3 regions of the Streptomyces sp. NPDC002870 genome follow, and region 1 is predicted to be linked to each of the others. Evidence: riboswitches for the same ligand, from Rfam matches in the RefSeq annotation. Region 1 holds a riboswitch; each other region holds the start of a gene.
What was found. Region 1 has a riboswitch for thiamine pyrophosphate ahead of thiO (glycine oxidase ThiO). Riboswitches for the same ligand answer to the same signal wherever they lie in the genome.
Positions count from the first base shown of each region.

Region 2: linked by a shared signal. The riboswitch ahead of thiC (phosphomethylpyrimidine synthase ThiC) and the one ahead of thiO (glycine oxidase ThiO) in region 1 are both predicted to bind thiamine pyrophosphate.
Region 3: linked by a shared signal. The riboswitch ahead of ACFYWY_RS15910 (thiamine ABC transporter substrate binding subunit) and the one ahead of thiO (glycine oxidase ThiO) in region 1 are both predicted to bind thiamine pyrophosphate.

Region 1 is NZ_JBIAPW010000001.1:505,401-509,834, forward strand. It holds gene pknB (Stk1 family PASTA domain-containing Ser/Thr kinase) at 1-76, opposite strand, end outside; gene ACFYWY_RS02275 (thiazole synthase) at 245-1,039, opposite strand; gene thiS (sulfur carrier protein ThiS) at 1,045-1,254, opposite strand; gene thiO (glycine oxidase ThiO) at 1,251-2,408, opposite strand; TPP riboswitch at 2,406-2,518, opposite strand; gene ACFYWY_RS02290 (hypothetical protein) at 2,570-2,911, shown strand; gene ACFYWY_RS02295 (NAD(P)/FAD-dependent oxidoreductase) at 2,997-4,178, shown strand; gene ACFYWY_RS02300 (Rv2175c family DNA-binding protein) at 4,240-4,434, shown strand, end outside.
Region 2 is NZ_JBIAPW010000003.1:190,911-195,344, forward strand. It holds gene ACFYWY_RS05465 (SsgA family sporulation/cell division regulator) at 1-277, shown strand, start outside; gene ACFYWY_RS05470 (YibE/F family protein) at 291-1,634, opposite strand; TPP riboswitch at 1,706-1,864, shown strand; gene thiC (phosphomethylpyrimidine synthase ThiC) at 1,857-3,668, shown strand; gene ACFYWY_RS05480 (hypothetical protein) at 3,729-4,434, opposite strand, start outside.
Region 3 is NZ_JBIAPW010000011.1:9,004-13,437, reverse strand. It holds gene ACFYWY_RS15920 (phosphatidate cytidylyltransferase) at 1-199, shown strand, start outside; gene rlmN (23S rRNA (adenine(2503)-C(2))-methyltransferase RlmN) at 288-1,394, shown strand; TPP riboswitch at 1,414-1,535, shown strand; gene ACFYWY_RS15910 (thiamine ABC transporter substrate binding subunit) at 1,603-2,694, shown strand; gene ACFYWY_RS15905 (ABC transporter permease) at 2,733-4,349, shown strand; gene ACFYWY_RS15900 (ABC transporter ATP-binding protein) at 4,349-4,434, shown strand, end outside.

The DNA.
Region 1 (4,434 bases):
CGGCGATGCGCGCGTCGACGCGGTAGCGGCCGTCGAGCACCTGCCCGACGAGGGGGTCCTTGAGGGTCGTATCCACGCCGGTGATTCTACGAGCCACCGCGGACAACCCTGACGCCTCGGGTCGGGACCGGGGCCGTACTGGAGCCGAGCTGTGACGCTGCGCTGATTTCAGCCTCTGCGGCGTTTGAGGAGCGAGGTCCGGGGCGGAGCTCCGGTTCGGTGGGGGACCGGCTCCGCGCAGCGGTCAGAACGCCGGGCGTTCCGGGTCGAGGGCCGCGCGGCCCTCTGCCGGCGACGACGCCTCCGCGAAGTGCCGGCGCGGGATGCGCCCCGCCCGGCGAGCCAGACGGCCCGCCTCGACCGCGTGCCGCATCGCCTCCGCCATCAGCACCGGCTCCTGCGCTCGGGTGACCGCAGAGGCCAGCATCACCGCCGCGCAGCCCAGCTCCATCGCCAGTGCCGCGTCGGAGGCCGTGCCCGCGCCGGCGTCCAGAACGACAGGCACGCGCGCGTGCTCGACGATCAGCTGGAAGTTGTGCGGATTACGGATGCCGAGACCGGAGCCGATCGGCGAGCCCAGAGGCATGATCGCCGCGCAGCCAGCGTCCTCCAGCTTCCGGGCGAGCACCGGATCGTCATTGGTGTACGGCAGGACCGTGAAGCCGTCGTCGACCAGGGTCTCTGCCGCCTCCAGCAGCTCGATCGGATCGGGCAGCAGGGTGCGCTCGTCAGCGACGACCTCGAGCTTGATCCAGTCGGTGCCGAGGGCTTCGCGCGCGAGCCGGGCGGTCAGCACGGCCTCGCCCGCCGTGAAGCAGCCCGCCGTATTGGGCAGGACGCGGATGTTCAGCCTCTCCAGGACGGACAGCACGGAGCCCTGGACGGTCGGGTCGAGGCGGCGCATCGCGACGGTGGTGAGTTCGGTGCCGCTGGCGACGAGGGAGCGTTCGAGTACGTCGAGGCTGGGCGCCCCGCCGGTACCCATGATCAGGCGGGAGTTGAACGTGCTGCCGCCGATGGTGAGACGGTCGTCGGCCATGCCCGTCAGCCTCCCTGCACTGCGGTGAGAACCTCGACGCGGTCGCCGTCGTCGAGGAGGGTGCCGGACCACTGACTGCGCGGGACGACCGCTTCGTTGACCGCGGCCGCGACCCCGGAAGGGGCGGCGGTGAGGTCCGCCACCAGGGTGTCCAGGGTGGTCCCGGTGGCGAGCTCACGGGCCTCGCCGTTGACGGAGACGTTCAGGAGGTTCATGCGGGCTGCTCCTGGGGCACGGGGGAGAAGCGGCGAGGTGTGAAGGGGCGGGCCTCGTCCGGCAGCTCGCCGGTGACCAGCACGGCGGCCATCACATCGCCGGTCACGGGCGTGAGGAGCACCCCGTTGCGGTGATGGCCGGTGGCCAGATGCAGACCGGGCAGGGCGGTCGGGCCCAGCAGTGGAGCGTTGTCCGGGGAGCCGGGGCGCAGCCCCGCGCGGGTCTCGGTGAGCGGCAGCTCCGTGATGCCGGGCACCAGCTCGTGCGCGTCGCGCAGCAGCTCGTACACCCCGCCGGCGGTGACCGTGGTGTCCCAGCCGAGCTCCTCGCTGGTCGCCCCGACGATCAGCTCACCGTTCTCGCGCGGCACCAGATAGACGTGGCTGCCGCGCACCACGGCCCGTACGGTCCGGGAGAGGAAGGGCGCGTACGCGGGCGGCACGGTGAGCCGCAGAACCTGGCCCTTCACCGGCCGCACCGGAGGCAGCACATCCACCGGCACACCGCCGAGCCTGCCGCTCAGCGAGCCGCCCGCGAGGACGATCTGGTCCGCGGTGAGCTCGACGGCATCCCTCAGCACTGCTCCGACCGCCCGGTCCCGTACCACGGAAAGACGCTCCACCCAGCCGCGATGGAAGACCACCCCGGCCCGCTCGCAGGCCGTCACCAGCGCCGCGGTCAGCCGCCGCGGATCGACCTGGTGATCGCCGTCGACCCGCAGGCCCCCGCGTACGCCCGGCGCGAGCATCGGCTCCAGACGGCGGCATTCGCGCCCGGCCAGCCACTCCGACTCCAGGCCGGAGCGCCGCTGCAGGGCGTGCAGTTCACGCAGGTGCGCACGGTCGTCGGCGTCCAGGGCGACGGCCAGCGTGCCGCATGCGCGGTAGCCGACACGCTGCCCGCTCGCCTCCTCGAGCTCGGCGACGAACGCCGGATAGCGCCGGGCGGACTCCACGCTGAGGCGGAGCAGCGTCTGCTCGCCGTAGTGCAGCTCGGTCACGGCGGCGAGCATGCCAGCCGCGACCTGCGCGGCCCCGCCGCCCGGCTCCGGATCGACGACGGCGACGCGCAGTCCGCGCTGCGCCGCACGCCAGGCCGTGACCAGGCCGATGATTCCGCCCCCGACCACGAGGACATCTGATGTACGAGACATGGGCGTCCAGCCCCTCCCTTCGCCGGCATGACCCGGATCAGGTTCGTACGGTCGGAGGCCGCCCAGCCTCCCTCTCAGCCCGGTGCGTCCGGACTCCCGCGAGTGCCTTACGGTGGCCACCCTAACCCCAGCCCCCAACTCGCAGTAAGGGAGCAGCCGCTGTGGCACGGTCGCTCGACGGACTTGTACTCTCGCCGGTCGCCGACCAGGCTCCGGGCCAGGTGGGGACCCGCACCCGGTTCACGTACCACGAGCGGGACGGCCGCATCTGGGCCGAGTACGAGGGCGGCGACGTCGTACGCGGCCACCTTGTGGGGACGCGGGAGGGCGACCGGCTGGACTTCCGGTACGTCCAGCTGAAGACGGACGGCCGGACGGCCTCCGGGCACTGCGTCTCGACCGTGGTCGAGCTCGAGGACGGGCGAGTCCGCCTGGAGGAGACCTGGGAGTGGGAGTCCCAGGAGGGCAGCGGGACGAGCGTTGTGGAGCAGCCAGCGACCTGACGGTCCATCAGGTGCGTAAGGTTGTCGGGTGAGCGAGCAGCAGACAGCACAGGGCGCGCGGCGCGTGGTCGTCGTCGGCGCGGGGATGGCCGGTGTGCAGACCGCCGTGGCCCTGCGGGAACAGGGCTTCGCGGGACCGGTCACCGTGATCGGCGCCGAACCCCACCAGCCGTACGACAGGCCACCCCTCTCCAAGGCGATCCTGCTCGGCACGGCGGAGGGGTCGGCCTTCGAGCTCGACTTCGAGGTGCTCGACATCGAACTGCGGCTGGGCTGCGAGGTGACCGGCGTACGCCCGCAGGCGCACGAACTGGACACAGAGGCGGGAGTCGTCCCGTACGACGTCCTCGTCATCGCCAGCGGCGCGGAGCCGATCACGCTGCCCGGCGCCGAAGGTGTCCCGGGCGTCCACCTGCTGCGCACCCTCGACGACGCCGACCGGCTGCGCCCCGTCCTCGCACGGCAGCACGACATCGTGGTCGTCGGCGCCGGCTGGATCGGCGCGGAGTTCGCGACGGCCGCCCGCGAGGCGGGCTGCACGGTCACCGTCGTCGAGGCCGCCGACCGCCCCCTCGCGTACGCCCTGCCCGCCGAGGTCGCCGCCCCGATGACCGACTGGTACGCGGAGTACGGCGTCGAACTGCTCACCCACGCGCGCGTGGCCGACGTCGAGCCCGGCACGGTGATCCTCGCGGACGGCCGGCAGCTCCGGGCCGGGGCGGTGGTCGTCGGCATCGGCGCACGACCCGCCACCCGCTGGCTCGCCGGCTCCGGCATCGAGCTGGGCCCGGACGGCGCAATCACCGCCGACGAGCATCTGCGCACCTCGCTGCCCGATGTGTACGCCGTCGGGGACTGCGCCTCCTTCCCGTCCGGCCGCTATGGCGAGCGGCTGCTCGTGCACCACTGGGACAACGCCCTGCACGGGCCGCGCACGGTCGCCGCCAATGTCCTGGCGAGCGCACTGGGGCAGGCGCCCGAGGTCTACGACCCGGTGCCGTACTTCTGGTCCGAGCAGTTCGGACGCTTTGTGCAGTACGCGGGCCATCACCCGGCCGCCGACACGAGGGTGTGGCGGGGCAATCCGGCGGACGCCGCCTGGTCGGTGCTGTGGCTGCGTGAGGGCGCGCTGGTCGCGCTCCTGGCCGTCGGCCGGGCCCGCGATCTGGCGCAAGGGCGCAAGCTCATCCTGGCCGGCGCACGGCTGGATCCGGACCTGGCCGCCGACCCGTCCGTCCCTCTGAAGGCGGCGGCTGTCCAGGGCTGAATGCGGGCTCGTGTCCAGGGTCCGGGTACCGACTGTCAGTCCGGGATGGCACGCTTGTCCTGTGACCGAGATTGACGCAAAGATCGATGCTCTCGTCCCCGCCTGGCTCCACCTTCCCGACATCGCGGAAATGCTCGATGTCGAGGTGACACGCGTACGGCAGCTGGTCAAGGAAGGCCAGCTGATCGCCGTACGCCGTGGTGAGAACCGCGCGCTTCAGGTGCCTGCCGCCTTCATCGACGGCAACAAGGTGGTC
Region 2 (4,434 bases), on a different contig from region 1:
CGGGCGCGAGTTGCTGCTGGACGGCATCAATGTGCCGAGCGGGGACGGTGATGTGCGCATCGCTCCGAGTGGTCCCCAGGGGTTGTCCGACGTCGCCATCCGGCTCCAGGTCGGCAGCGACCGGGCGCTGTTCCGGGTGAGCGCGGCGCCGCTCGTGGCCTTCCTCGACCGCACCGACAAGCTGGTGCCGCTGGGGCAGGAGCGTACGCTCGCCGACTTCGAGGACAATCTGGACGTGGAGCTCGGGCGCATCCTCGCAGAGGAGAACGCCGGCTGAGCAGTCGACGCCGCTACTTCTTGCGGCGGCGGCCCCTGCCGCCCCGGACGGGCGATCCACTCCGGGCCGGTGATTCGTCGGCCGCTGCGTTTCCGGGCCGGTCGGCGGTGACCACCAGGGCCGCGAGCGCGGTGGTCACCGGCACCGAGGCGACAAGCCCGATCGACCCCACCAGGGTCCGTACGATCTCCTCCGCCACCAGCTCGCTGTTGGCCACCGTCCCCACACTGCTCTGCGCGATCGAGAAGAGCAGCAGTAGCGGCAACGCCGCACCCGCGTAAGCGAGTACGAGTGTGTTGACGACGGAAGCGATGTGGTCCCGGCCGATTCTGATCCCGGCCCGGTACAGTGCCCGCGGGCCCATGTTCGGGTCAGCCTGACGCAGTTCCCAGACCGCTGAGGTCTGGGTCACCGTCACATCGTCGAGCACGCCGAGCGATCCGATGATGACGCCGGCCAGCAGCAGACCGCTCATGTCGATGTTCGGATACAGACCGTGAATCAGACCGGTGTTGTCGTCGGTGTTGCCGGTCAGGCTCGCCCAGCCGATGAAGAGCGAGCCGAGCAGCCCGGTCAGCAGCAGCGAGATCAACGTGCCGAGGACCGCGACCGAGGTGCGGGCGGTGAAGCCGTGGCACAGATAGAGCGAGACCAGCATGATGGCGCTCGCCCCGATCACCGCGACGATCAGCGGATTCGAGCCCTGCAGGATCGCGGGCAGGATGAACAGGGTCAGTACGGCGAACGAGATGGCCAGCGCGACCAGCGCCATCACGCCTTTCATCCGTCCCACCAGCACCACCGCGAGCGCGAAGATCCCGGCCAGCAGCGCCATCGGGAGCTCACGGTCCACATCGGTCACGGAGTACTGCAGGTCACGCGGCGCGTCGGGGGCGTACGCGACCACCACCCCCTGGCCCTTGTCCAACTGCCGCGGCGCGTCCGGCTGGACGATCTCGATGAACTTACGGCCCTTGTCCTTGCCGCTGGTGACCTCGATCGTCGCCTTCTCGCAGCTGCCCTGCTGGGCATTGACCGCTTCGCGCCCCTCGGGCGTGGAGGTATCGCCGGTCGGCGGGACCTGCGCGGCGTTCACGTCCTTGCAGTTGACCTTGTCGACCTGCACCACCCTGCCCTGCTCGGTCTGCCGGTCGAAACCGACACCGCTGCGCTCATGGCCGGGCGCGCCGCCCGGCCAGAGGACGAGAAGGCCCACGACGACCGCGGCGGCGAAGGGAATCAGCACCGCGGCGATGACCTTGCGGAGATGCTGCGAGACAGGCGCGGCGGGCCCATGGCTGTGCGAGTGGCCGTGGGGTTCGGGCGTCTGCGGCGAAGGGGGCGGCGAGTAGGTCACAGACCGATCATCGCAAGAACGACGGGGGCCCTCTGTTCAGCGCGCCAGAAATGACGCTAGCGTGGTGTCACCTTTGCACACGCGGGAGCTCGGAGCACCGGGCTGAGAGGACGCTGACCTCCGCATTCGCCGACTGGCTGAAGCCAGTACGCCGATTACGGAAGCCGCTGCGTCGACCGCCGAACCTGTTACCGGGTAATGCCGGCGTAGGGAGTAGGTCTCATGACCGTATCGGACGCACGCACGCCTGCCTCGAATCAGAACGACGAGGGCGGGAAGTCCATCGGCTGGCACAAGGGATACGTCGAGGGCTCACGCCCCGACCTCCGGGTGCCGGTCCGCCAGGTGCACCTCACCAACGGCAAGGACGTGACGCTGTACGACACGTCCGGGCCGTACACCGACCCCACCGTCGAAACCGACGTCCGCCGCGGCCTGCCCCCGCTGCGGGAGAACTGGATCATCGGCCGCGGCGACACCGAGGAGTACGCGGGCCGCCCGGTCCGCCCCGAGGACGACGGAATCAAGCACACCTCGCCGAGGGGCGGCCTGCGCAACCTCGACGCGGTCTTCCCGGGCCGCCCGCGCCAGCCCCGACGGGGCCGGGCCGGACAGGCGGTGACGCAGCTCGCGTACGCCCGCCGTGGCGAGATCACTCCGGAGATGGAGTACGTCGCGATCCGCGAGAACGTCTCCCCAGAGGTGGTACGCGAGGAGATCGCGGCGGGCCGGGCCGTCCTGCCCGCCAACGTCAACCACCCGGAGATCGAGCCGATGATCATCGGCAAGCGGTTCCTGGTGAAGGTCAACGCCAACATCGGCAACTCCGCCGTCACCTCCTCCATCGAGGAGGAGGTCGAGAAGATGACCTGGGCGACGCGTTGGGGCGCGGACACGGTCATGGACCTCTCCACCGGCCGCAACATCCACACCACCCGGGAGTGGGTGCTGCGCAACTCCCCCGTGCCGATCGGCACCGTGCCGCTCTACCAGGCGCTCGAGAAGGTCGACGGCAAGGCCGAGGAGCTGACCTGGGAGGTCTACAAGGACACGGTCATCGAGCAGGCCGAGCAGGGTGTCGACTACATGACGGTCCACGCGGGCGTGCTGCTGCGGTACGTGCCGCTGACGGCCCGCCGCAAGACCGGCATCGTCTCGCGCGGCGGCTCGATCATGGCGGCCTGGTGCCTGGCGCACCACAAGGAGTCGTTCCTGTACGAGAACTTCGAGGAGCTCTGCGAGATCCTCGCCTCGTACGACGTGACGTACTCCCTCGGCGACGGGCTGCGGCCCGGCTCGATCGCGGACGCCAACGACGAGGCGCAGTTCGCTGAGTTGCGCACGCTCGGGGAACTCAACTCCATCGCCAAGCGTTTCAATGTGCAGACGATGATCGAAGGACCCGGTCACGTCCCCATGCACAAGATCAAGGAGAACATCGACCTCCAGCAGGAGATCTGCGAGGAGGCCCCCTTCTATACGCTCGGCCCGCTCACCACGGACGTGGCCCCGGCGTATGACCACATCACCTCTGGCATCGGGGCGGCGATGATCGCCTGGTGGGGCACGGCGATGCTCTGCTACGTCACGCCCAAGGAGCACCTGGGCCTGCCCAACCGTGACGACGTGAAGACCGGCGTCATCACCTACAAGATCGCTGCGCATGCGGCGGATCTCGCCAAGGGGCACCCGGGTGCGCAGGAGTGGGACGACGCGCTGTCCGACGCCCGCTTCGAGTTCCGGTGGGAGGACCAGTTCAACCTGGCCCTCGACCCGGACACGGCACGGGAGTTCCACGACGAGACGCTCCCGGCGGAGCCGGCGAAGACCGCGCACTTCTGCTCGATGTGCGGCCCGAAGTTCTGCAGCATGAAGATCTCGCAGGACATCCGGCGGCAGCACGGGGGCTCGCAGCAGACCGAGCAGACCGAGCAGTCTCCGCAGTCCCAGCAGGAGATCGAGGACGGCATGGCGGAGAAGTCCAAGGAGTTCGCCGCCGCCGGCAACCGCGTCTATCTGCCAATCGCGGAGTGATGCCGGAGTGATGGCGGCGTGATCCCGCGATGACGTGCGGCCACGAGCGCCGACCGGGGCTCACTCCGGCTGGTGCTCGGGGCCGCCGAATTCCGGGCTGGTGAAGTCCGGGCTGGTGAAGGTGGGCCGCTGTCCCGCCGTCGAGCCCTCGCTCGGGCTCGAGTAGTCCGGGCCGCTGTAGCCGATCTTGGGGATACGGCTCACATGGCGCGGCGGGTCCGCGGAGGTCGGGTCGGCGCTGGGGTCCGCCAGCGCTGCCCGCAGGAAGGGCAGCAGGCCGCGCTCCAGCAGGGCGTGCCGCCAGGCCTCCTTGGCCCGGGACACCTCGTCGGGCAGCTCGCCCGTCGACTCCTCGGCCGGGACTTGCGTCGCGCCGTTGCGCAGGGCGGTGAGCAGCAGCCCGATCGCGGCGACCAGAATGGCGGCCGCCGTGAGAGCCCCGAAGAACCAGCCCGCGGACACCAGGGCATCCGCGAACGACGGCGTGGGGCTGAGCATCTTCAGGATGTAGCCGACCAGCAGGAAGATCACCGCGGCCGTCCCGGCGAGCACCGGGGCGAGCACGGCTATGACGGCGGCGATTCCCGCGCCGCGTTCGGAGGCCTCGCCGACGGCGGGCGAAAGCACGGAGTTGTGCATGGAGGCGCCGGCCGCGGGGCTTCTCATCTCCTCGCGGATCTTTGTGTAGTGCTCGTACTCGCCAGCGGCGGCGGCGGTGATCATTGCCGTCGCGTTCAGGGCCATCGTGCGCAGCTGTTCGGTGTTC
Region 3 (4,434 bases), on a different contig from region 1:
TCTGCTGCTGGGCTTCGCGGTCGCGGTCAGCGCCACGCTCGGCGACCTGGGCGAGTCGATGATCAAGCGGGACCTGGGCATCAAGGACATGGGCACCCTGCTCCCGGGGCATGGCGGCATCATGGACCGGCTGGATTCCCTGCTGCCCACGGCTCCGGTGGTGTGGCTGCTGATGGTGATCTTCGTCGGATCCGGCTGACCCATCTGACCTGCACTTTTATGCATGAGGGGCTCGCTGTCCACAGGCGGCGGGCCCCTCTTCGTATCTCTGCGACACTGGTATCACCATGCCCAAGCCCGGAGAACTCACTTTCGTCGCGCCCCGCGGAGCCAAGAAGCCCCCGCGGCACCTCGCCGACCTCACGCCCGCCGAGCGCAAGGACGCCGTCGCCGCGATCGGCGAGAAGCCGTTTCGCGCCAAGCAGCTCTCGCAGCACTACTTCGCGCGGTACGCCCACGACCCCGCCCAGTGGACCGACATACCCGCCGCCGCGCGAGAGAAGCTCGCGTCCGAGCTGCTGCCCGATCTGATGTCGGTCGTACGGCACATCTCGTGCGACGACGACACCACCCGCAAGACGCTGTGGCGGCTGCACGACGGCACGCTCGTGGAGTCCGTGCTGATGCGCTACCCCGACCGGGTGACGATGTGCATCTCGTCGCAGGCCGGCTGCGGGATGAACTGCCCCTTCTGCGCGACCGGGCAGGCGGGGCTCGACCGCAATCTGTCGACCGCCGAGATCGTGCACCAGATCGTCGACGGCATGCGCGCTCTGCGAGACGGCGAGGTGCCGGGAGGCCCGACGCGGCTGTCCAACATCGTCTTCATGGGTATGGGCGAGCCGCTCGCCAACTACAAGCGGGTCGTCGGCTCCATCCGGCGCCTCACCGACCCCGAGCCTGACGGGCTCGGGCTCTCACAGCGCGGCATCACCGTGTCGACCGTCGGCCTGGTTCCCGCGATGCTGCGCTTCGCCGACGAGGGCTTCAAGTGCCGTCTCGCCGTCTCGCTGCACGCGCCGGACGATGAGCTGCGCGACACGCTCGTCCCGGTCAACACCCGCTGGAACGTACGGGAGGTGCTGGACGCCGCCTGGGAGTACGCGGAGAAGTCCGGCCGCCGTATCTCCATCGAGTACGCACTGATCAGGGACATCAACGACCAGGCGTGGCGGGGCGATCTGCTGGGCCGCCTCCTCAAGGGCAAGCGGGTCCATGTGAACCTGATCCCGCTCAACCCGACGCCTGGATCGAAGTGGACGGCCTCCCGTCCCGAGGACGAGAAGGCGTTCGTGGAGGCCATCGCGGCCCATGGCGTGCCCGTCACCGTCCGCGACACCCGTGGCCAGGAGATCGACGGAGCGTGCGGACAGCTCGCGGCATCCGAGCGGTAATCTTGGCTCGGACATTTTCATATTCCGACAGGGGAGCGCCACAGCGCTGAGAGTGCGACCGCTATGAACAAGCACAGCGGTCGCAGACCCTCTGAACCTTGCCCAGGTCATTCTGGGTAGGAAGTTCGGACACCACTCAAGCTGTTGCGCCCTGCTCACCTTGTGAGCAGGGCCGCGTCTCTTCCTGGTCACTCCAGGAGGAATCTCAGTGAGCACCACCAAGAAGCTGACGGTTACCGCCGTCGCCGCCGCTCTCGGCATATCCACCCTCGCGGCCTGCGGCGGGGAGTCCAAGGACTCCTCCTCCGGCGGCTCGAAGTCCAAGACCGTGACGCTCGTCAGCCATGACTCCTTCGCCGCCACCCCGGCCGTGCTGAAGGAGTTCACCCAGGAGACCGGCTACACGGTCAAGGTACTGAAGAGCGGTGACGCGGGTGCGGCGCTCAACAAGGAGATCCTCACCAAGGGCTCCCCGCAGGGCGATGTCTTCTTCGGCGTCGACAACACCCTGCTCTCGCGGGCGCTCGACCACGACCTGTTCACGCCGTACGTCGCCAAGGGCCTCGGCCAGGTGCCCGAAGAGGTGCAGCTCGACAAGGACAAGCACCGTGTCACGCCCGTCGACACCGGCGACATCTGCGTCAACTACGACAAGAAGTACTTCGCCGACAAGAAGCTCGCGCCCCCGCAGTCCTTCGACGACCTGATCAAGCCCGAGTACAAGAACCTCCTCGTCACCGAGAATGTCGCGACCTCGTCGCCCGGTCTCGGCTTCCTCCTCGGCAGCGTCGGCCATTACGGCGACGAAGGCTGGCAGGACTTCTGGAAGAAGCTGAAGGCCAACGGCGTCAAGGTCGTCGACGGCTGGGAGCAGGCGTACAACGAGGAGTTCTCCGGTTCGGCCGGTGGCAAGAAGGCCAAGGCGGACCGGCCGCTGGTCGTCTCGTACGCCTCCAGCCCGCCGGCCGAGGTGCTTTTCGCCGAGCCGCAGCCGACCGAGGCACCCACCGGTGTCGCGACGGGAACCTGCTTCCGCCAGACGGAGTTCGCGGGTCTTCTCGACGGCGCGAAGAACGAGGCGGGCGGCAAGGCCCTGCTGGACTTCCTGGTCTCCAAGAAGTTCCAGGAGGACATGCCGCTGAACATGTTCGTGAACCCGGTGGTCAAGGATGCGAAGCTGCCCGAGCTGTTCACCAAGTTCGGCGCGGTCGTCGACAAGCCGGAGACCGTCGCGCCCGACAAGATCGCCAAGAACCGTGAGCAGTGGGTTCAGTCGTGGTCCTCGCTCGTACTGAAGTAAGCAGGTCCGTCCGCGGGAATGCGGCGCGGCTCGGGCTGATGGCCGGGCCCGTCGCGTTCTTCGCGGTCTTCTTCGCCTACCCCGTCGTCGCGATCGTGGGCCGCGGTCTGGAGATCGACGGGGTATGGCAGTTCGGGCGGATCGGCGAGGTGCTGGGCCGCTCGGACATTCAGCAGGTGCTGTGGTTCACCACCTGGCAGGCGCTCGCCTCCACCGCGCTCACCCTGCTGATCGCGCTGCCCGGCGCGTACGTCTTCGCCCGCCTCGATTTTCCCGGGAAGCGGCTGCTGCGGGCGGTGGTCACTGTTCCGTTCGTGCTGCCGACCGTCGTCGTGGGGACGGCGTTCCTGGCGCTGCTGGGTCGCGGCGGGCTGCTCGACGAGCTGTGGGGCGTCAGGCTGGACACGACTGTCTGGGCGATCCTGCTCGCCCATGTCTTCTTCAACTACGCCGTGGTCGTACGGACCGTGGGCGGACTGTGGTCGCAACTCGACCCGCGTCAGGAGGAGGCCGCGCGAGTCCTGGGCGCCGGGCGGCTGACGGCCTGGCGACGGGTGACGCTGCCCGCGCTCGCGCCCGCCGTGGCCGCGGCGGCCCTGATCGTCTTTCTGTTCACCTTCACCTCCTTCGGTGTCGTACAGATCCTCGGCGGGCCGGGCTTGTCCACAGTTGAGGTGGAGATCTACCGGCAGACGGCTCAACTGCTGGATCTGCCCACGGCGGCGGTGCTCACACTGCTGCAGTTCGCCGCGGTCGGCGCGATCCTCGCCGTGCACGCGCGGACGGTTCGGCGGCGGGAGACAGCGCTGAAGCTGGTGGACCCGGCGCAGACCGCGCGGCGACCGCGTGGGGCGGGGCAGTGGGCGCTGCTCGGCGCGGTGCTCGCCACGATCCTGCTGCTGCTCCTGGCCCCGCTCGGCGTCCTGGTCGAGCGCTCCTTCGACGGTCCCGGCGGTTATGGCTTCGGCTACTACCGGGCGCTCGCCTCCGACGATGCGAGCGGTGGGGTGTTCCTCGTACCGCCCATCGACGCCGTGTGGAACTCGCTGCGTTACGCGCTCGTCGCGACCGCCATCGCGCTCGCCGTCGGCGGTCTCGCCGCGACCGCGCTCACCCGGAAGGCGGGCCGACTGGTGCGCGGCTTCGACGCGCTGCTGATGCTGCCGCTCGGCGTGTCCGCGGTGACCGTCGGCTTCGGGTTCCTCATCACCCTCGACAAGCCGCCGCTCGATCTGCGTGGGGCCTGGATTCTGGTGCCGCTCGCCCAGGCACTGGTCGGCGTGCCTTTCGTCGTACGCATCATGCTGCCGGTCCTGCGAGCGGTGGACGAACGACTGCGGGAGGCCGCGGCGGTGCTCGGCGCGTCCCCGCTGCGTGTGTGGCGGGAGGTGGACCTGCCGCTGGTGCGGCGGGCGCTGCTGATCGCCGCGGGGTTCGCATTCGCCGTGTCGCTCGGCGAGTTCGGGGCGACCGTCTTCATCGCCAGGCCCGACAATCCGACGCTGCCGGTGGCCGTGGCACGCCTTCTTGGCCGGCCCGGTGAGCTCAACTACGGGCAGGCGATGGCGCTGAGCACGATCTTGATGGTGGTGTGCGCGGCGGCGCTGCTGCTCCTCGAACGCATCCGAACCGACAAGACCTCCGGGGAGTTCTGATGGCCTTGCTGCGACTGGAGGGCGTGACCGTACGGTTCGGGGCGCGGACGGCGCTCGACTCGGTGGATCTGGACGTCGCCGAGCA